4 regions of the Ralstonia condita genome follow, and region 2 is predicted to be linked to each of the others. Evidence: predicted binding sites of a transcription regulator. Region 2 holds the regulator's gene; each other region holds the start of a gene.
The links. The regulator FNR, encoded in region 2, switches genes on or off when oxygen is low (the NO sensors DNR and NnrR bind a similar motif). The targets are predictions, from matches to a motif close to TTGATNNNNATCAA.
Positions count from the first base shown of each region.

Region 1: R2N03_RS00225 (cytochrome C) is a predicted target of FNR. The motif match lies at 1,615-1,628, and genes of this name have one in related genera.
Region 3: adhP (alcohol dehydrogenase AdhP) is a predicted target of FNR. The motif match lies at 2,275-2,288, and genes of this name have one in related genera.
Region 4: R2N03_RS12840 (universal stress protein) is a predicted target of FNR. The motif match lies at 2,923-2,936, and genes of this name have one in related genera.

Region 1 covers NZ_CATYWO010000001.1:54,321-59,314, forward strand. Annotated here, with positions in the region: gene R2N03_RS00220 (c-type cytochrome) at 1-144, opposite strand, end outside; gene R2N03_RS00225 (cytochrome C) at 184-1,524, opposite strand; gene R2N03_RS00230 (DNA gyrase inhibitor YacG) at 1,714-1,920, opposite strand; gene zapD (cell division protein ZapD) at 1,930-2,688, opposite strand; gene coaE (dephospho-CoA kinase) at 2,823-3,437, opposite strand; gene R2N03_RS00245 (prepilin peptidase) at 3,451-4,332, opposite strand; gene R2N03_RS00250 (type II secretion system F family protein) at 4,332-4,994, opposite strand, start outside.
Region 2 covers NZ_CATYWO010000006.1:178,185-183,178, reverse strand. Annotated here, with positions in the region: gene rluB (23S rRNA pseudouridine(2605) synthase RluB) at 1-659, opposite strand, end outside; gene scpB (SMC-Scp complex subunit ScpB) at 750-1,616, opposite strand; gene R2N03_RS17910 (sulfite exporter TauE/SafE family protein) at 2,093-2,836, opposite strand; gene fnr (fumarate/nitrate reduction transcriptional regulator Fnr) at 3,018-3,746, shown strand; gene R2N03_RS17900 (hypothetical protein) at 3,766-4,020, opposite strand; gene R2N03_RS17895 (FixH family protein) at 4,017-4,244, opposite strand; gene ccoG (cytochrome c oxidase accessory protein CcoG) at 4,271-4,994, opposite strand, start outside.
Region 3 covers NZ_CATYWO010000008.1:77,877-82,870, reverse strand. Annotated here, with positions in the region: gene R2N03_RS19225 (HD domain-containing protein) at 1-130, shown strand, start outside; gene R2N03_RS19220 (2-hydroxyacid dehydrogenase) at 140-1,135, opposite strand; gene adhP (alcohol dehydrogenase AdhP) at 1,195-2,217, opposite strand; gene sbcB (exodeoxyribonuclease I) at 2,366-3,805, shown strand; gene R2N03_RS19205 (indolepyruvate ferredoxin oxidoreductase family protein) at 3,884-4,994, opposite strand, start outside.
Region 4 covers NZ_CATYWO010000003.1:245,465-250,458, reverse strand. Annotated here, with positions in the region: gene argC (N-acetyl-gamma-glutamyl-phosphate reductase) at 1-98, shown strand, start outside; gene R2N03_RS12860 (hypothetical protein) at 176-514, opposite strand; gene R2N03_RS12855 (nickel/cobalt efflux protein RcnA) at 715-1,518, opposite strand; gene R2N03_RS12850 (metal/formaldehyde-sensitive transcriptional repressor) at 1,625-1,897, shown strand; gene R2N03_RS12845 (hypothetical protein) at 1,912-2,301, opposite strand; gene R2N03_RS12840 (universal stress protein) at 2,404-2,838, opposite strand; gene R2N03_RS12835 (acyl-CoA thioesterase) at 3,023-3,466, shown strand; gene R2N03_RS12830 (hypothetical protein) at 3,590-3,811, shown strand; gene R2N03_RS12825 (hypothetical protein) at 3,897-4,523, opposite strand; gene R2N03_RS12820 (hypothetical protein) at 4,959-4,994, opposite strand, start outside.

The DNA.
Region 1 (4,994 bases), on a different contig from region 2:
GCCGTGCGCGCCGTGGCAGGACGCGCACAATTGCTCAGCAAGCCTCTCGCCGTCTTGTGCGGTGGCGGCGCCGGACCAACCCAAGGCCGCGAGTGCGACGAGACCTGCAAGCCAGGCTGGGCCGGATCGATGCAATCCCTTCATCACGTGTTCCCCCCTTCTGTCGTTGATCCGACCAGGCAGCTAGAACATGAACCAGCCGAGCAGATAGATCGTGTTGTTGTTGATCGCGTTGCGCCCGTTGCCGTCGTAGTTGGCGTGGGCGCCGTTGAACTTGAGGTACCACGTGTACTGCAGCGCCAGCTTGATCTGGGGATGCGGCAGATAATCCAGCTCGAAGATCACGCCCTGGGTATCCGGCCGGCCATTGGCGCTGCCGGTGACGGGCGCCGGGGCGTAGAGGCCGGGGTCGGCGTCGCCGGTGGTTGAGAAGTAGGCCAGGGTGGCGCCGTATTTGCGCTGGTAGTAATACGACGCCTTCGCCTTGAATGTATTGAGATGATCCGTCGGGTTGGCCGGCGTCGGACCGGCCCCGATGCCGCCGCTTGGGAAGCTGGCGCGCCAGTCCTGATGCTCATAGATCCACGCCATCTGTGCGGTGAACGTGTGCGTCATCGTCAGATACTGGTACTGGGCATCGAGCGCATAGTCCTGGAAGCGGTCGGTGGGCGTACCGGGCATCGTGTTGTCCGGATACCGGTTGGCCAGCAGCCCGAAGGTGCCGACCATCATCGAATGCGGCCCCCACTCCTGGTTGTAAGCCACACGCCAGTACGGATTGGCTCCGCTCAGGCGCGCCACGCCGCCTGGCGTGGCGGTATCCTGGCCGGCCCGGAATACCGAGAAGGCCTGGTCCGCAGTCCGGTAGGCGCCGAACTCTGCGTAAAGATGGCGTTGCCAGAAGGCATACGCACTTGCCCCCACCACCTGTTGCGCCAGGCTCCCGTCGATGAGCGTCCCGGCCAGCGGCGGCACGCCGACGGTGGGCGACGCGTACGGATAACCGAAGGCGGGGCTGCTGTTCCAGGCGTCGGATACCGTCGGGTTGTTGTTAACCGTGATGCCGTAGATGAAGTCGACGTCCTCCCGCGTCAGGTGCCATGCGGCCCGGATGTCGGTGTTGTCCAGGGCGCTGTGGTGGGCGATGCCGTCGTAAGACCACTGCGCGAAGGCGCCGACTGGCCCGGCAATGCGTCCCGCATAAAACAGGCTGAGCTGCTGGGGGACGGTATCGCCGTCGCGCACGAAATCGTAATTCTGTTGATCGACCGTCCGGGTGTTGGTGCGCGAGATCTGCACCATGCCCGAAATCGGGATCGTGCTCTTGTTGGACAGCGTATAGCCGGTCATCTTGAAGAACCGGCCAAAGGGGGTCAGTTCCGGGAAGCTTACGTGGCAAGCCATGCAGGCCATGCCGGTCTGTCTGGCGAACGCCGGCACCGCAGAGGCCTCTCTTGGCACGCCAAGCGCAACGCAGAGCAGCAGCCAAACAAGCGCATTGAGCGCCGTCGTCGACCGTTGCATGGTGCCCCCCTCTTTTTGTTGTGGTTCACCGTCTCACCTCATCAATAAAGATGACGCGGCTGATTTCGTCAACGTGCGAACTGGGTCACGCTGACGTGGATCAAGACCGGCCAGCCAAGGTGGTATCGCGGCTGAGGGGAGCGAGAGGGCGGGACGGCCTACTGCATGGTGCAACGCACCGGGGGAGTGTCAATTGAGCTTGCCGCTGGTGTCGCCGCCCGGCGCTTCGGGCGGCAGGTCGTCGTCTTCGACCACGGGGATGGTGTACTGCTCGGCCGCCCAGGCGCCCAGATCAATCTGCTTGCAGCGCTCGGAGCAGAACGGCCGGTAACGGCTTTCCGGTACCCACGGCACGGGTTTGCCGCAGGTCGGGCATTTGACGGTCTTCGCGTTCATTGCAAACGTCTAGAAATTGCAGAGCTTGAGCTGGAACGGAATATCGGCGTCGACCGGCTTGGGGCGCAGGTCGCCATCCTGCTGGGTAAAGCGTACCCAGAGCATGTACTTGTTGGCGCTGATCTCAGGGATGAAGCCCAGCGCAGCATCGTCCAGGCGCACCTGCATGAGTTGGTAGACGCGCCCCGACAGCATCTGTTGATAGCTTCCGGCGGTAGCAATGACCTTGCCACTCTGGCCCGACTCGCGCAGCAGGCGCAGCACGATCATCGTCGCGTCACGCAGCGGTACCAGGGGCTGCGCCCATTTGATAATGTCGGCGCGGCGGCGTTCCGCAGGGTGATGCTGCCACGCAAAATACGCCGGCAGGTCAAATTCGCAGGTACCACCGGGAATGATCGCGCGGCTGCGGATGCTGGTCAGCCATTCGTTGTCGGCGATGAGCTGTCCGGCCTTGCCGTGCGTGGCGGTGAGATTGCCCGAGGCGGTTTCCAGCTCGCTGATGACGCCGTCGAGCGCGTCTTGATCGATCTGCGGGTTAGCGCGCAGCGCAGTCAGCGTCTGGCGCTGGCGGTCGAGCTCTTTCAGCAGGTCGGACTTGAGATCGGCGCGGCCCGCCACGTCGACGATCTCGAACAGCGTGGTCAGCGCCACATGGTGCTGCAGCGGATGTTCCTGCACGAGAAAGAAATCCAGCCGCTCGAACAGATCTTCGAGGCGCAGCAGCGTCCGAATGCGTTCGTTGAAGGGATATTCGTACAGGATCAAAACTTGGTGCCCGGTTTGCTGGCCTGCTGGCGTATGTGGCCCCGAAGCCCATTTGGCTTCGATCTGCCCGCATTCTATGCGAGACCCTCGCTCATCACAATGCAAAGGGCTGTGACATCCGCTTTCAGGGCGGTTCAATCCGACCGATAGGCTTGGTCCAGACGGTCGATCTGCGGCTGCAAGTCCGCCAGCGCTCCGCTGTTGTCGATCACGTCGTCCGCGGCTTCCAGGCGCGCTTCACGGCTGGCCTGCCGGGCCACGATAGCCTCGACCTGCGCGCGTGGCAGGCCATTGCGGGCGATCACGCGGGCAATCTGCATCTCGACCGGACAGTCGACGACCAGGATGCGCTCGACAAGGCTGCGCCAGCTTTGATGGCCGGTAAGGGACTCCACCAGAAGCGGTACGACGTAGACGAGGTACGGAGATGCGCCGGATGCTTGCGCGGCGGCTCCGCGTGACAAGGCAATCTCGCGGATCAGCGGATGCGTGATCTGCTCCAGCCGTGTCTTGGCGGTAGCGTCGGAAAAGGCGAGGGCGCGCATGGCGTCGCGATCCATCGCGCCGTCCGGACGCAGGATGCCGGGGCCGAAGGTTTCGACCAGCTTGGGGATGGCAGCCCCGCCGGGCGCGGTGATCTCGTGGGCGATGGCATCGGTGTCGACGATGGCGGCGCCGCGCTCGGCAAGACGGTCCGCCACATAGCTCTTGCCGCTGCCGATGCCGCCAGTCAGGCCAATCACGCGCATGTTACCGACACCCTCAAGGGGCAAGCCCGGGAGCCAGCCCCGTCAGCACGATCAGCTGCGGGCCCGCCAGCAGTGCGATCACGCCCGCGCCGGCAATGAAGGGCCCGAACGAGAACGGCGATTCGCTCTTTGCGCCACGCGCGATACGCACAAGGCCGAAGACCAGGCCGACCACCGACGACAGCAGCACGAGCAAGGGCAGCGCTTGCCAGCCGAACCAGGCGCCCAGGGCGGCCATCAGCTTGAAGTCGCCGTAGCCCATGCCTTCGCGGCCGCGCAGCAGCTTGTAGGCCCAGTAGATCGACCAGAGGAAGAGGTAGCCAGCCATTGCGCCGATGACCGCATCCTGCAGGTGCGTGAACATGCCGAACAGATTCACCCCCAGGCCAAGCCAAAGCAACGGCTGCGTGAGGGCGTCGGGCAGCAGTTGCGTATCCGCGTCGATCATCGTGCCGGCGACCAGAAACCAAAGCAGCGCCGCCGAGGCAACGGCGGTCCACGTCGGGCCGAAGTGCCAGAGGCAAGCGGCGGTCAACAGGCCGGTCGCCGCCTCGACCGCCGGATAGCGCCAGGAGATCGGCGTCTTGCATGCGCTGCAGCGGCCGCGCAGGGCGAGCCAGCTCAACACGGGGACGTTCTCCGACGCCTTGATCTGGTGTCCGCACGACGGGCACGCCGAGCGCGGCACGACCAGGTTGTAGGGGGTGGGCTGGGGCAGCGGCTCGCCGCGTAGCTCGGCGATGTAGTTGGCTTCCTCGCGCTCGATCATGCGCGGCAGACGGTGAATCACCACGTTGAGGAAACTGCCGACCAACAGGCCGACCAGCCCGCCCGCTCCGATCACGAACCACGCCGGCAGTTGCGCCAGCGTGGGGATGACGAACATCTCGGGCATCAAACCACCTGGCCCAGCTTGAAGATCGGCAGGTACATCGCCACGACCATGCCGCCGATCAGCACGCCCAGGATGACGATGATGATTGGCTCGATCAGGGTGGAGATATTGGCGACAGCGTCGTCGACCTCGCGCTCATAGAACTCAGCCACCTTCAGCAGCATGTTGTCCAAGGCGCCGGACTCCTCACCAATCTGCGTCATCTGCAGCACCATGTTGTCGAATACGTGGGTGGCCTGCATGGCGTTGGTCAGGCTCGTGCCGATGCGCACGGCCTGCTGGATCTCAAGGGTGGCATCGTGGTAGACCCAGTTACCTGCTGCACCGGCCACCGATTCCATCGACTCCACCAGCGGCGTTCCGGCAGCAAACATGGTAGCCAGCGTGCGGGTCCATCGCGCGATGGTCGCCTTGCGGATGATGGCGCCAAAGATCGGCATTTTCAGGATGAATCTGTGCGTGGACCGCTGCACGTCCTGCGATCGTTTGAAGGCGCGAGCGAACAGCGTAATTGCGATGACGGGCGTGAAGACGATGATGTACCACCACTTCACGAAGAAGTCGGAGATGCCCATCACCACTAGTGTCGGTGCCGGCAACGTAGCACCAAAGCTAGAGAACACGCCCTTGAACGAAGGCACCACGAAAATCATCAGCACCAC
Region 2 (4,994 bases):
CCGGCGTCGGCCAGGATCTTGTGCAGCTTGGGAGCATCGTCCTCGGAAGTAAGCTCGCGCACCTTGGTCGGCTGCGATACTGCGCCACCCGCGTCGGTTTCGGAGTCATACGCACCGGAAATGACGTACTTGAAGACATCTTCCGCGCCCTTTCCGCCCGTGCCTGAACGATGCTGCGCGCCCGGCTTGGTTTGCTGCTTGCCCCCGCGGCCCTGGCCTTTGCCACGACCCGCGGCGGCATTCTTGTTGCCGCCGCTGTCAGCGCGCTCGCCTGCTGGCTGGCCTTCGCCCGGGCGGCGGCGGTTCTTGCCGAATCGGCCACGCGGGCCACGTCGCTCGCCTCGTTCGCCTTGGGTTTCCGCAGAAGCACCCTCGGCGGGTACGGCGGCTTCTTGCACCCCCTGCACCTCAGCCGGGGCGCCTTCCTTCGGTTTGCGCGCACGTGGGTTGCGGCTCTTGCGCGGCTGGGCCGGCGGACTGGCATCGGCAGAGGCAGGCTCGCCAGTGGCCGCATCCGCTTCAGCGCGGCCATCCTGCGACTGGCGGCGCGACCCTACCAGGTTGCGCAGTCCGCGACGCAGACCTTTGCGGCGCGGCGCCTGCGATTCTGCGCCATCGCCGTCCTGTCGGGGCGTCGAAGCGTCCGCCTCGTGCGGCATACGTGTATCCATGGAATCTGGCTGAGTACTCACAACGTCTTTCAATTCAGAAGGGTTCGGGCCAAGCGCCGGTCGGGGACCGGCTTGGCATTAGGAGTGTTCGTTTGGGGAACCGGATGATGGCTCGGCCAGCGCCCTACGTTCGTCTTCGGGGGTTGTCTCACTCGCCTCGGGCGGAGCAGCAGGCACCGTCTGCAGTGGCGAGCCCGGATCAGCGGGCTCTTTAAATGTTCCGCTCGCAGCCGCCACTTCGGCGCCCGACATAGGCGCAACGGCTTGCTCGGTTTCGGCCGCCACCAGCAGCTCGGCGCCTTCAGCCGGTGAGGCCACAGCGCCCTCGGCAGCAGGCTCGTCGTTCACAAGCGCCGTCAGCTGATCCACTGCGATGGCGCCGCCCTCAAACTCGATCGCGCCCTGCTCCAGCAAGCTGGCCTGCGCCTGGGCACGCGCGTCTTCGAGGGGCGGCAGTTCGTCCAACGAACGCAACCCAAGGTCATCAAGGAACTGCTTGGTAGTGGCATACAGTGCCGGGCGCCCGGGCACGTCGCGATGACCAATCACCTCGATCCAACCGCGGTCTTCGATCTGCTTGATGACCTGCGTATTGACCGTGACGCCGCGGATATCTTCGATATCCCCCCGTGTGACGGGCTGACGGTAGGCAATGATCGCCAGCGTCTCCATCACGGCGCGCGAGTACTTGGGCGGCTTTTCCGGATGCAACCGGTCAAGATACACACGCATCTCGGGACGGCTCTGCAGACGCCAGCCCGAAGCCAGTGCAACCAGCTCGACGCCGCGATCAAGCCAATCCTGGCGCAGCTCTTCGAGCAGCACGCGGATGGTGTCCGCGGAAACTTCTTCGTCGAACAGCTTGCGCAAGTCATTGACTCGCAACGGGTCCTGCGCACAAATCAGCGCGGTCTCGAGGACGACTTTCGCCTCTTGGGTATTCATCGGGTTGAACGGTTCGTCATTGCTCGCGCGCGGCCGGTCGCCGTCACGCTTGAAGTTTGTCGTTCCGCCGCGACGCACGCGGCATATCTGAATGCATGTCGCCCGCCCGGGCCAAGCGCGCAAACGCCGTGAAGCCTTGCACCGGAACGCAGTGGGTGAGCCCAAAAAAAAGGCCGGAGGAGCGAGTTGATCCGGTGCCAGTCAGGCACCACAAGGGCAATTTCTTCCGCCGCCATAGGGACGGATGCTGCACCGGGCGGCTACCGACAAAGGCTGGGGAGCTGCCCGACTCGACTGTCCAGGGCGGCATTACCACTGGATGGCGTCGCCTGAAGCCGCGCTTGGGATTGTTGATCTGCGCGGAAGGCGAGTCGAATTGCGTCTGATTGTAGGGCAATATCGCCTGGCGCCGCAACCGGGAAGATGCCCGAGTGCCCCGACCGCCCGGCGCCACGGCTGGCATGTCCTTCAACGGCTCACAGGACGAGACAGAAACCGTGTGCGTTAAGCATCTCTGGCAACCAGGCAGCGCACACCAGCCCCCAGGTTCCGAACCCGGTGATGATGACCCCTGCGGCGCCGCGAGCCCATCGCTGGCGGGATAGCCCGCGCAACCAGCCAGCCAGGCCTGACATCATCAGCAGATTCGGCAGCGTACCCGCCCCGAAAGCGAGCATCACCACCGCCCCGGACGCCGCGTTGCCTGCCAGCAACGCAACAGCAAGCGCGCCATAGACCATCCCGCAGGGCACGAGTCCCCAGGCGAGCCCGATGACATACCGTCGAACCAGCGGGTGTGCGGCGCGAAATCCGCCGCCCAACCGGGAGGCCAAGGCCGACAACTTGCCCGACAGGCGGCCCAGCATGCGTTCCAGCCCCGGAGCACGCCATGCATCCCCCGTCGCGCGCAGGAGCAGCAGCAGACCGTACGTCAACAGCAGCGCGCTGGCCAGCGCAAACAGACCACGCTGGATCGGCAGCCATTGCTGGCGCCACACGGTGGCACCAAGCGCCCCCATCGCTGCGCCCAGCGATGCATACGTCGTCAGCCGCCCGGCATGCATGATCACCTGCTCGAACCACAGCCGACGACGCGACACGATACGCACGGAGACCCCGCCCTTCTCCGCGGCGAGTGCGATCCCGCTGCACATCGCCAGGCAATGGACCCCGCCAAGCAGCGCGATCAAGAAAACACTCAGAAGCACAGCGGCACTCATCTTTGTGATGCTCTTTTGATATGGGCTAAGGTTATTGACCGGCTTTCGGGAATTAAGCGCATTTCACGCGATTCACCACATCGGAAACGTCCGATAAGCGCAAGGTCATCGTTATAATAAAGCGCAGCTGCACCATAAGAATTTCCTACTTCACCAACTCGAAAGTCATTCGCCCCCACCCGTGCTTACACGAATCGCACTTTCCGACCAAGCCTCGCGTTGCTCCACTTGTGTACTCGGGCAAATCTGCCTGCCAGTGGGAATGAATTCGGACGATGTACGCAAAATGGATGAGCTGGTGTCGGAGCGCATCCGCGTCAAGAAGGGGCAAACGCTGTATGCCCTCGGCGAACCTCTCGAGGGCGTCTATGGCATTCGTTTCGGTACGCTCAAGACCCACCTCACCCTCGAGGACGGCCGTCATCAGATCACCGGCTTCCATCTGCCGGGCGAGATTGTCGGACTGGATGGCATCGGCGACATGCGGCACGTGTCCGACGCCACTGCCCTGGAAGACACCGAAGTCTGCGTGGTCCGCTATGACCAGTTGCAGCAGCTCTCACGCCGACTCCCTTCGTTGCAGCATCAGTTCCTGCGCCTGATGAGCAAGGAGATCTCACAAGATCACCAGATGCTGCTGACGCTCGGTTCGATGCGGGCCGAAGAGCGTCTGGCCGCTTTCCTGCTCAATCTGTCCAAGCGCTCTGCCCAGCGCGGGTATTCTTCGACGGAGTTCGTGCTGCGCATGAGCCGCGAAGAGCTTGGCAGCTACCTGGGCCTGAAGCTCGAAACCGTCAGCCGCTTGTTCTCGCGCTTTGCCGAGGCGGGTCTGATCCAGATCCGCCAGCGACACGTCAAGCTGATCGACATGGCCGGCCTGCGCCACGTGATGAGCGGCCAGGCCAGCTGAACCGTCTGCCTGCATCCGCTCAAACGAGCGGATGCTCGTGCGCCTCCAACTTGCCGATGCCAGGCGACACATACAGCGTGAGCGCGCTGGATAGGCCACACAGCAGCCAGAACACAAAGAACGACACCGTGTAGACCGCTTCGGCCGACACGGTGATCTGTTCACCAAAAAAGCGCAGGTCTGCCGGATCCACCACCGCGAAGACCACTAGTTCGGCCAGCGCGGCGCTCAAGAACGCCGGCCACAAGATCCACATCAGCAGTCGGCGTTTCATCGGACCTCCCCGTGAGCGGCTTGGGCCGGCACGGTGACGCTCTTCTCCACGACCAGACCGCGCCGCACAACGTTATCCTGGATGACCGGATCGGGATGCGAGATCGCCAGCCAGATGGTGACGCCGCATCCGATCATGGCGACGAGCGGGCCGGCCATGAGCAGCCACGGCCAGGGCTCGCGCCACCACGGCCGGGCTTGAGCGGAAGATTGCGTTGCGTGCATCGTTGCCTCCTGTTGGGGATGCCGCGTCAACGCGGCACGATAAAGCTCGACGGCTCGCGCAGCACGAGACTGTCGCCGTCGCCGTCGCCGTCCGCCTGGATGACGAAACGGATCTTGTGTGAGCCAGGTGGCACGTCGTCGGCTGGACGGCGTACCAGCACCGGCAGCAGCCGATTGGCCGCCGGAGCCAACTCGAGGGTCGTCGATTCTCCGCGACCGCCAAGCACCTGCAGTTCCGGCAGGCCTTCGGCCGTGACGGTGACGCGAACCGGATGTTCAGACGCATTCATCAGCTGCAGGCGATAGACGTTTTCGATCTTGTCGCCATCCACCTCACGCGCCAGCGCACCGCGATCTCGAATCACGTCCACCTTGAGCGGCTTGCGCATCGCCAGCGCGGTCACGAAACCGGTGGTGAGCACCAACATGATCGCGGTATAGATCAGCACGCGGGGGCGCAGCAAATGCCGCCGCGCTTCCTTCGGACTCAACCGATCCCGCATCGCCCGCTCGGATGTGTAGCGGATCAGGCCGCGCGGATAGCGCATTTTGTCCATGACCTGATCGCACGCGTCAATGCAGGCGCCGCAGCCGATGCACTCATACTGCAGGCCCTGGCGGATATCGATACCGGTCGGGCACACCTGCACGCAGATGCTGCAGTCCACGCATGCGCCCAGACCTTGCGCCGCGAAGTCGGCGTTGCGAGAACGGCTGCCGCGCGGCTCGCCACGCTGCGCGTCGTATGTG
Region 3 (4,994 bases), on a different contig from region 2:
CGATTACGACAACCTGCCGCTGTCGTTCTTCGAGCCGATGGTGCGCCGCGTGCTGGCCAAGCCGCGTAACTCCATCTACGTGAAGGAAGGGGAGAGCGAACTATCGCAGCCGAAGGCCGCGGCAGCGTGATGTGCCGGCCTAGGCCTTCACCACATTGACGGGCGCGCCTGCCGCCCACGCCGCCACGTTGGCGAGCGTGGTGTCGGCAATGCCCGCCAGCGCCTCGCGTGTGAAGAACGCCTGATGCGCGGTCACGATGACGTTGGGAAAGCTCAGCAGCCGCGCCAGCACGTCATCCTGCAGCACGTCGGCGGAGCGGTCTTCGAAGAACAGATCGGCCTCTTCTTCGTACACGTCCAGCCCGAGGTGGCCGAGCTGACCGGTCTTGAGGGCGTCGATCAGCGCGGGGCTGTCGACCAGGCCGCCGCGGCTTGTGTTGATGAGCATGGCGCCCGGCTTCATGCTCGCCAGCGCGCTGGCGTCGATCAGGTGATGCGTATCGGCGTTGAGCGGGCAGTGCAGGCTGACGATATCGGACTGCGCCAGCAGATCGGGCAGCGGCACGTAGGTCACGCCAAGCGCAGACAGCGACGCCTGCGGAAACGGATCGAACGCGAGCAGCCGGCAACCGAAACCCGCCATGATGCGTGCGAACACCTGCCCGATCTGCCCCGTGCCGACCACGCCGACGGTCTTGCCCGCCAGGTCGAAGCCCAGCAATCCATCCAATGAGAAATCGCCTTCGCGCGTGCGGTTGCAGGCACGGTGCAGCCGCCGGTTGAGCGTGAGGATCATGCCGACCGCATGTTCGGCCACCGCGTGCGGCGAATACGCCGGCACGCGTACCACCGTCAGCCCCAGGCGCTGAGCGGCGGGCAGGTCGACATGGTTGAAGCCTGCCGAGCGCAGCGCGATCAGCCGCGTACCCCCCGCTGCCAGCGCTTCGAGCACCTCCGCATCGAGGCAATCATTCACGAACGGGCACACCGCTTCAAAGCCCGCTGCGAGGGGCGCCGTTTGCGCTTCAAGGTGCGCGCGCTGGAAAACGAGGTCGAAGCTATGACCGCCGCGCGCGAGTGAGGCGCGGAAGCTGTCTTCGTCGTAACGGTGGCTGCTGAAAAAGAGGATGCGCATGGCGGTGGGGCAAGCGGACGTGATGCCTGCAGCTTACTCGCACCGCCGGGTGGCGGCACTCAGAGCGTCAAGACGATGCGGCCATCCACCTTGCCGGCCTTTAGGTCGGCGAACACCTGGTTGATGTTGTCGAGCTTGTCGCGGTGAATGTGGGCGCGTACCAACCCCTCGGCGGCAAACTCCAGGGACTCTTGCAGATCACGCCGCGTGCCGACAATCGAACCGCGCACTGTGATGCCGTTGAGCACCGTGGAGAAGATCGGCAGCGGAAAATCGCCCGGCGGCAGCCCATTGAGCGAGATCGTCCCGCCGCGCCGCACCATGCCCAGCGCTTGCGCAAAGGCACTGCGCGACACCGCCGTCACCAGCACGCCGTGCACACCGCCGATCTCTTTCTGAATCACGGCCGCCGGGTCTTGCTGGGAGGCATCGACGACCAGCTTGGCGCCCAGCTCGCGCGCGAGCGCAAGTTTCTCTGGCGCCACGTCGACGGCCACCACGTGCAGGCCCATGGCGATTGCGTATTGCACCGCCACGTGCCCCAGCCCGCCAATGCCGGAAATGGCGATCCACTGGCCGGGCCGCGTATCGGTCATGCGGATGCCTTTGTAGACGGTCACCCCCGCGCAGAGGATGGGTGCGATCTCTTCGAAGCTGACCTGCGCGGGCAGATGGCCGACGTAGTTCGGATCGGCCAGTACGTATTCGGCATAGCCGCCGTTGACGGAGTAGCCGGTGTTTTGCTGCTCGTGGCAGAGGGTTTCCCAGCCGCTCAGGCAGTGCTCGCAGTGGCCGCAGGCGGTGTAGAGCCAGGGCACGCCTACGCGGTCGCCTTCCTTGACGGCGGTCACGCCTTCGCCCACGGCTGCCACATAACCGACCCCTTCGTGCCCGGGGATGAAGGGCAGGCTTGGCTTGACGGGCCAGTCGCCATCGGCGGCGTGCAGGTCCGTGTGGCAGACGCCCGAGGCCGCGATCTTGACAAGAATCTGCCCGCGCCCAGGTGTGGGAACCGGCACTTCCTCAATGCGCAAGGGTTCGCCAAACGCATGGACTACCGCGGCTTTCATCGACTGGGCCATGAGACATCTCCTGGTTGGGGGGAGATACCAGTCTGGTCGACGCCTGGCGGGGGCGGATTGATGTGAGTCAACCGCCGAGGAGGGCGTGCGGGATGGGCAACACTGTTAGCATGCCGGCATCTTCAGTGTTTTCGAGCGAGCTGCTGCCTTGCCTGTCACTCCCACCTTTCTCTGGCACGACTACGAAACGTTCGGCGCCGTGCCGCGCCGTGATCGCCCCGCGCAGTTTGCCGGCATCCGCACCGATGCCGAGCTGAACGAGATCGGCGAGCCGGTCGAACTGTTCTGCCAGCCGTCCAACGACTGGCTGCCCGATCCGGTGTCGTGCCTCATCACCGGCATCACCCCGCAGCAGTGCGCCCGGCAAGGCATTCCGGAATACCGTTTCGCGCAGGCCATCGAGCGCGAACTCGGTACGCCCGGCACCATCGGCGTCGGCTACAACACCATTCGTTTTGATGACGAGGTGACGCGCCACCTGTTCTGGCGCAACCTGATCGACCCGTACGCACGCGAGTGGCAGAACGAATGCGGGCGCTGGGATCTGCTCGACGTGGTGCGCACCACGTGGGCGCTGCGCCCGGAAGGCATTCAATGGCCCACGCATGAAGACGGCCGGCCGAGCTTCAAGCTGGAGCATCTGTCCAAGGCCAATGGCCTGGTGCACGAGGCGGCGCACGATGCGGTGTCCGACGTGCGCGCGACGATCGCGCTGGCGCGTCTGATTCGCAACGCGCAGCCGCGCCTGTTCGATTTCTGCCTGGCGCTGCGCAAGAAAGACCGCGTGGTGGCCGAGATCGGCGATGCGCCGCGGCCGCTGCTGCATATCTCCGGCATGTACGGCGTCGAGCGCGGTTGCATGGCCGTGGTGTGGCCGCTGGGTGGTCATCCGACCAACAAGAACGAACTGATCGTGTGGGATCTGGCGTTCGACCCGTCCGAGCTGTTTCACATGGATGTGGCAACGATCCGCGAGCGCATGTTCACGCGCACAGCCGATCTGGCAGAAGGCACCACGCGGCTGCCGATCAAGTCGATCCACATCAACAAGTCGCCCATCGTCATCAGCAACATGAAGACGCTGCAGCCCGCGCAGGCAGAACGCTGGGGCATCGACTTCGCCACGATCGAACGCCATGCCGCCATCGCGCAGGGCGCGCCCGACATGCGCGAAACGTGGCGTCAGGTATACGCCCGCGAACTGGAGCCGATCGAAGACGTCGACCAGAACCTGTACGGCGGATTTGTCGGCAACGATGATCGCCGCCTGCTCAACGAGCTGCGCACGCTCAGCGGCGAACAGCTCGCGCGTCTGCATGCGGAGTTTGCCGATGCGCGTCTGCCTGAATTGCTGTTCCATTACCGCGCACGCAACTTTCCCGACACGTTGAACGAAGAGGAATACGAGCAGTGGGAGCAGTTGCGCGCCGAGCGCCTGTTTGAGGGCCGTGACGGCTATATGACGTTCGAAGTTTTCGGCGAGCGGCTTCAGCAGTTGGGCGCGGAAGCGGCGGAGAACGGCGACACGCGTGCGCAGACCATCCTGCAGGATCTGTACGACTACGCACAGCAGATCGTACCGGGCTGACGAAGCCAGCGCACATCAAGAAAGACGGAGGCCGAAGCCTCCGTTTTTTTCATGGCGATGCTGAATGCTTGGCGCCGATCAGGCTGCCCGCTGCGCCGCCGCCGGATCGCGCCACTGTGTCAGCAGCTTGTTCCAGCGAATGCGCGCCGCCGCCAGGTTGGCTTCCTTCACGTGGCCGAAGCCGCGGATATCCTCCGGCAGGCGAGCCAGTTCCACGGCTTGCGCCAGCTTCTGCGCCGTCAGGCCCTTCACGAGTTCATCGACCAGCGCGCGGTATTCGCCGATCAGCGCGCGCTCGGTGCGGCGTTCTTCGGTCTTGCCGAAGAGGTCGAACGCCGTGCCGCGCAGGCCCTTGAGCTTGGCGAGCACCTTGAAGATGCCCATCGTGCTCCGGCCGAAGCGCTGCTTGACCAGGTGGCCCTTCTCATCACGCTTGGCGATCATGGGCGGCGCGAGCCAGAAGTTGAGCTGGTAGTCGCGGCCGGGTTCGCCTTCGAACTGCGCACGCAGCTTGTCGAGGAACGCGGGGTCGGTGTACAGGCGGGCGACTTCGTATTCGTCCTTGTACGCCATCAGCTTCGACAGGTTGCGCGCCACCGCTTCCGTGAGCGCCAGGGGTTGGCCCGCACCCACCACGGCGGCCTCTGCTGCACGCACGCGTTCCACCACCGCGCGGAACTCGGCGGCATACGCGGCGTTCTGGTACGCGGTCAGCAGATCGACGCGGCGGGCGATGAGCGTGTCCAGCGAGGGCAGGGCGATGACGTCGGCCTTGGCACGCGGGGCGTCGTCGGCCAGCTTAAGTACGGCATCGCGGTCTTGCGCGAGGTGGCGGCCCCATTCGAACGCCGTCTTGTTCTTCTCGACGGCCACACCGTTGAGTTCGATCGCGCGGATGAGCGCGTCGTACGTCAGCGGAACCCAGCCCTTCTGCCACGCAAAGCCGAGCACGAGCGGGTTGGTGAAGATGGCGTCGCCCAGCAGGCGCACGGCGAGTGTGTTGGCGTCTTCAAAGGCACACGCGTCGCCGACGGCCGCGCGGATGTCCGCCTCGGCCGAGCTGCCCGGGAAGCGCCAGTTCGGGTTCTTGATGAAATCGGCCGTGGGCGATGCCGTGCTGTTGATGATGGCGCGCGTCTGGCCGTGCTGCACCTTCGACAGCACTTCGTCCGACGCCGAGACAATCGCG
Region 4 (4,994 bases), on a different contig from region 2:
ACGGCCAAGTCCTGCTCACGGCCGTGTTCGACAACCTGGGGAAGGGGGCGTCCGGCGCTGCGGTACAGAATCTGGAGCTGATGCTCGCGTCAGCTTGAATCGCCGGTGCGCTGGCCGGGCGTCAATGGCGAGGCGCCGGTATCCGGTACCGGGCCTGACCAGATCGGACGGCCCTTCAGGCGCGATGCCCTTGTGCATCACCCGGGTAGCTCGTATCCCAGCGCCATGCGAGCACGTCGTACGCGCTGGCCTGACGGTCAGTGCCTTGCGAATACGGATCGAAACGATCGTACTTCCACGCCAGGTAGCCATAGGTGTCGGCATGGCGGTCCAGGCCTTGCGTGTAGGGGTCGGCCTTGTCGGTGGAGGCGCCCTGCGTGTACGGATCGAATCGGCCTTCGCTTTGCGCTGCGGCGGCAGGCAGGGCCGTGAACAGGGCGGCAGATGCGCAGAGGGTGGCCAGTACCTTCAGCGACAGTTTGCGGGAAAGGGGCGAAGCGCGGCGTGTGTCCATGATGAACTCCTTGAGCGGGGGAATATGCCGTCCGGAGACGGCGTCCATGAGGTCGCTGACGGCGTCTTGCCGCCGCGATCCTGCAGGTTGGTCGCGTCACGGATGCACACCTGACACCGCATCTGCGAGAAAGATCGTGCGCCAACCTGTACCGCCATATACGCAGGCCGCCAGGAAACGGATGCAGCGTCGTGCTCCTGTCACGCCATCCGCATCAGTCCTGCCACGCCTTGCCAGCCCACATACACACCCACCAGCGTGATCAGCGCGCCAGACAGGTATGGCGCCCTGCGTGCGAACTCGCCAAAGCCGCCCCAGCGGCGCGAGACATGCTTCACGCTGAGTGCGGCCAGTGCGCCGGAGGCCACCAAGGTCAGTGCCAGACCGATGCTGAAGCACAGCACCAGTGCGGCACCCAGCGTGATCTTCTTGAACTGCAGGCACAGCAGCAGCACCGTGATCGACGCCGGACACGGCATCAGGCCGCCAGTGAGGCCGAACACGATGATCTGGCCCGTCGTCACGTCGCGGTGGGCGAAGCGGCGGCGGATGTCATCGGCATGCGCACGCTCATGGGCGTCCTGGTACTCGCCTGAGGCAAGCTTCAGCGCTTCGTGACCATGGCCGTGGTCATGCCCGTGGTCGTGGTCATGATCGTGGCTGTGCGTGCTCCGCCAAGTGCGCCAGACCATCCACGCCGCCACGCCAATGATGAGCACCGCCGACACCACCTGGAAGTACGGCTCCGTCGTTTCCGCATTCCAGTTGCGGCCGAAGTACAGACCGGCCATGGCCACCGCCCACACGACCGCCGTGTGCGAGACCGTTGCCGACAACCCGAGCAGCACCGCCTGCGTGAGCGTGCCCCGGATGGCGACGATGAACGCCGCCATCATCGTCTTGGAATGTCCGGGCTCGAGGCCGTGGAGTGCGCCAAGAAGGATGGCGCTGGGAACGAACAGCCAGGCATTGCCTTGCTGCAGGAGGGTCGTGAACGAGGTCATGAGATCGCGAGGCGATAGGCAATTCAAGGTGGCGGCAGTATACTCCCCCCTAGTATCACGCGTGATACTTTCCGCACGTCAACCACCCCAAACCGAGTGCCCATCCATGGCCCATACCATTCGCGACAAAGCCAAGCTGCTGGCACGCGTGCGGCGTATCCAGGGGCAGGCGGCTGCCCTGGAAAAACAACTCGAAGAAGAAGGGGATTGCACCGCGGTGCTGCAGCAGATCGCTGCGATTCGCGGTGCGGTCAACGGGCTGATGGCGGCCGTCATCGAAGGCCATCTGACCGACCATCTGGTCAAGCAGCCGGCTGAGGCGCAGCGCCAGGAAGACCTGAGCGCCGTGCTCCAGGTGATCAAGTCGTATCTGAAATAGGCTGGCGCGGCGCGTTATTGCGCCAGCGGGCGCAGCTTCCACTCGCCGCTGGGCTGCTTGCACAGCCACGCTGTCCATTGCTCCTTGCTGCTGCCGCGGCTCAGCTCGCTTTGCAGGCGACGGCACGATTGGCCGGCGTCGGTCTTGCTCTCCAGCGGCGTGATGGTCGCTTCGATGGCCGGCAGCCTGCCCTTTGCGGGCCAGGTCCATTGCGCGGGGGTATTGTCGGCCGCGTTGACCAGCGTGTTGCCGATCGCCTTGGTAAACGACTGCAGTTCGGTCTGGCTCATCGAGCCGATGATGGTGCTGGCCAGCACGTTGCGGAAGTACGCGAACGACGGCGTGGCGGTGCCCAGCAGCGCGGCACCCGCCAGGGCGAGCGCAAGACCACGGGAATGCGGCATGGTGTGTCCTCCAGGATGTGACGAAAGGTGCCTACATCCTAGACCATGTCGCTGCGCCCGCCAGCGGATCGCCATGCATGCGGGGAGGATCCCGCCGTCAAGCTACGCCTTAGGGGCCTTGACCAGCAGCACGGGGCATTCCGCGTGCGCCACCACGCGCCCCGCCACCGACCCCATAATCGCTTCCACGAACACCCCCCGTCCGTGCGAGCCCATCACGATGGCCGCCGCGCCTGCGTGCTTGGCGTGCTCAATGATGCGTTCGGGCGGAAATCCGACCAGCGCGTGCTGCTCGAACGGCATGCCCGCCTCGGTCAGGATCGTGCAGACAGAGCGCATGGCACCGGCGCTCTCCTCCGCGTACCAGGCATCCACCTCCGCCTTGCCGACCAGGGACCGGATATCGCCGGACAAGTCCGGCATGCAGTGGACGACATGCACGGTCACGTCGCTGCCGAACAGCGTCTTGTCCGCGATACAGCGTGCCGCCGCGTCGGAATAGCTCGATCCGTCCGTTGCCAGTACCAGGGTCTTCATGTGGCCTCCTTGCCATGTCTGCCGCCCGCGCCGGATGTGCGGTCGGTGTTAACTTCTAACGTAAAGCCTGCTGAATGTGGCGCGTTGATACGAGTCAACCCGAGCGGCCTGGTGCCGCAGCGCCATCAGCGGTTGCACAGGAACACAGGCAGAATGCACCACCTATCCCGACTTTGCGCCGCAAATGACTGCCACGCCATCCCTCGCCGATTACCCGCTCCAGGCCACCGACAAGCTCCGCTACGGCGACACCGACCGCCAGGGCCACATCAACAACGCCGTCTTCGCCACCTACCTGGAAACCGGGCGCGTCGAGATGCTGTTCTCGCCGGACAACCCGCTGGCCGCGCCGGGGTGCGAGTTCGTCATCGCGCAGCTCGTGCTCGACTTCCGCAACGAAATCCTCTGGCCGGGCTCGGTGCAGATCGGCACGCGCGTGGCGAGAATCGGGCGCAGCTCGGTCAAGCTCGAGCAGGCCCTGTTCCAGAACGGCCGCTGCGCCGCGACGTCGCAGTCGGTGATCGTGCAGATCGACGTGGCCACGCGCCATTCGACACCCATCAGCGACAGCGCGCGCCAGCGTCTGGCGGCGCTCATCACTGCCCCCGCCGATGCACCGGCCGAGTGACGGCATGGCGTGACGCACCGCCCACGCAAACGAACTCCCCTGTAAAAGTTTTTAACTTTGTTTGCGCTCCCGCCCCTTCCCGGTGGGAAGATGGCTCTCCCGTTCAATCACGCGGAGGTGACCATGGGACTGTTGGATGAAGTGGGCAAGATCGCCGGCGCCGTCGCCGCCGTCGAAGCCGCCGAGAAAGTCGATCCGGATGCCGGCCTGCTGACTAAGGCAGTCGCCGCCGTCGCCGGTTTCAAGGGCGCGGGCGCGCTGGAAGAGATGCTGGAAAAGAAGGACGAAGCCAAGGCCGAAGGCGCCGAGGCGGCTCCCGAAGATGGGGCTGCCCCGCAGGCCTGATTGCTTGCAGGCTCAAAAGGATTTGGGGGACCCCGCCGGTTGGCGGGGTTTTTGTTTTTATTGAACGGTGGAGCCTGCAGAAGCCTTATGGTTCAGCCCAATTGTCGGGCGCGCATAGCTTCATCGATTTCAGGGGAATCGCTCCAAAGGCATTCTCTTTTGGAATCAGCGAGAAGTATTTCCAGTCGGCTTCATTGACGAAAACCTCCCCGCTTTTGCATAGCATGTGTGCTTGCCTGGGTTGTTTGCTACACGACGCGCCGCCAATTGCACAACGTTGCCATTGAGAAATCACGCCGGCAGGTAGACGCTGACCATTCTTGAGTTCGGTGTACGTTTGAACATCCCGGGTCGAAATCGCCATATACATGAAATCCAGGTCCGGCTGTACGGGTCTTGCTGCTTCTGCTCGGAGATACCGTGTGTGTAGATTAAAGCCGTAGTGGAAGACGGCGGCAAGAATCACCACTGTCATCACTGTCGCCAACGTGACCGCTATTCGACGTGTCGTAAAGCCTCTTTTGCGGGTGAGGGAAAAACCAAATATCGGGAATGCCAAAACAGTTGCGACACCCGCGGCTTCAAGGTCGGGGCTCGCACAATCCAATCCGCACCCAGGGTTGTGGTCAAAAGCCGTCATGATGCGTATGACGATCGTGGCGGTTACGAACCCGGCGAACACGAAACTTATTAACGTCAGAGCTCGCTTCAATCAACCTCCAAAAAAGAATCTTCTTGGAGTCGCGCACTTATACGTAGTCCGCGCTTTTCGGTTGGGTTTAAGGCGTAGGGGATGCTTTTGAGTTGTCCGTCTTTTCAGGGTTGGAGCGCGTATCCGACAAAAAAAACAAACTCGTCCCAATGACCAGCGCTAATAGTCGGCGCCATACTCGCAGTGCACCGGTGCCGGGACGCGCGCTTGCCCAACCCGTTATGGCAAATATCAATGTGGGGCCAAGCAAATATCCAAGCAGAAGAACAATCGCCCACCACGGCAGCCAGCAAGGGCCGATTTCATAGCAACCTCCTCTGTTACGAGGTACAAGCTTGAAGGGAAGCCGATATGACATCTGACTGCCGACCTTTAGAGCGACCCACGTTGTGGCAAGTCCAACGGCAAGAAACAGCAACGCTAGGCCAGCGCTTCTCATTTTGAGCGGTCCTCGCTTTCGTCATAGCGCAA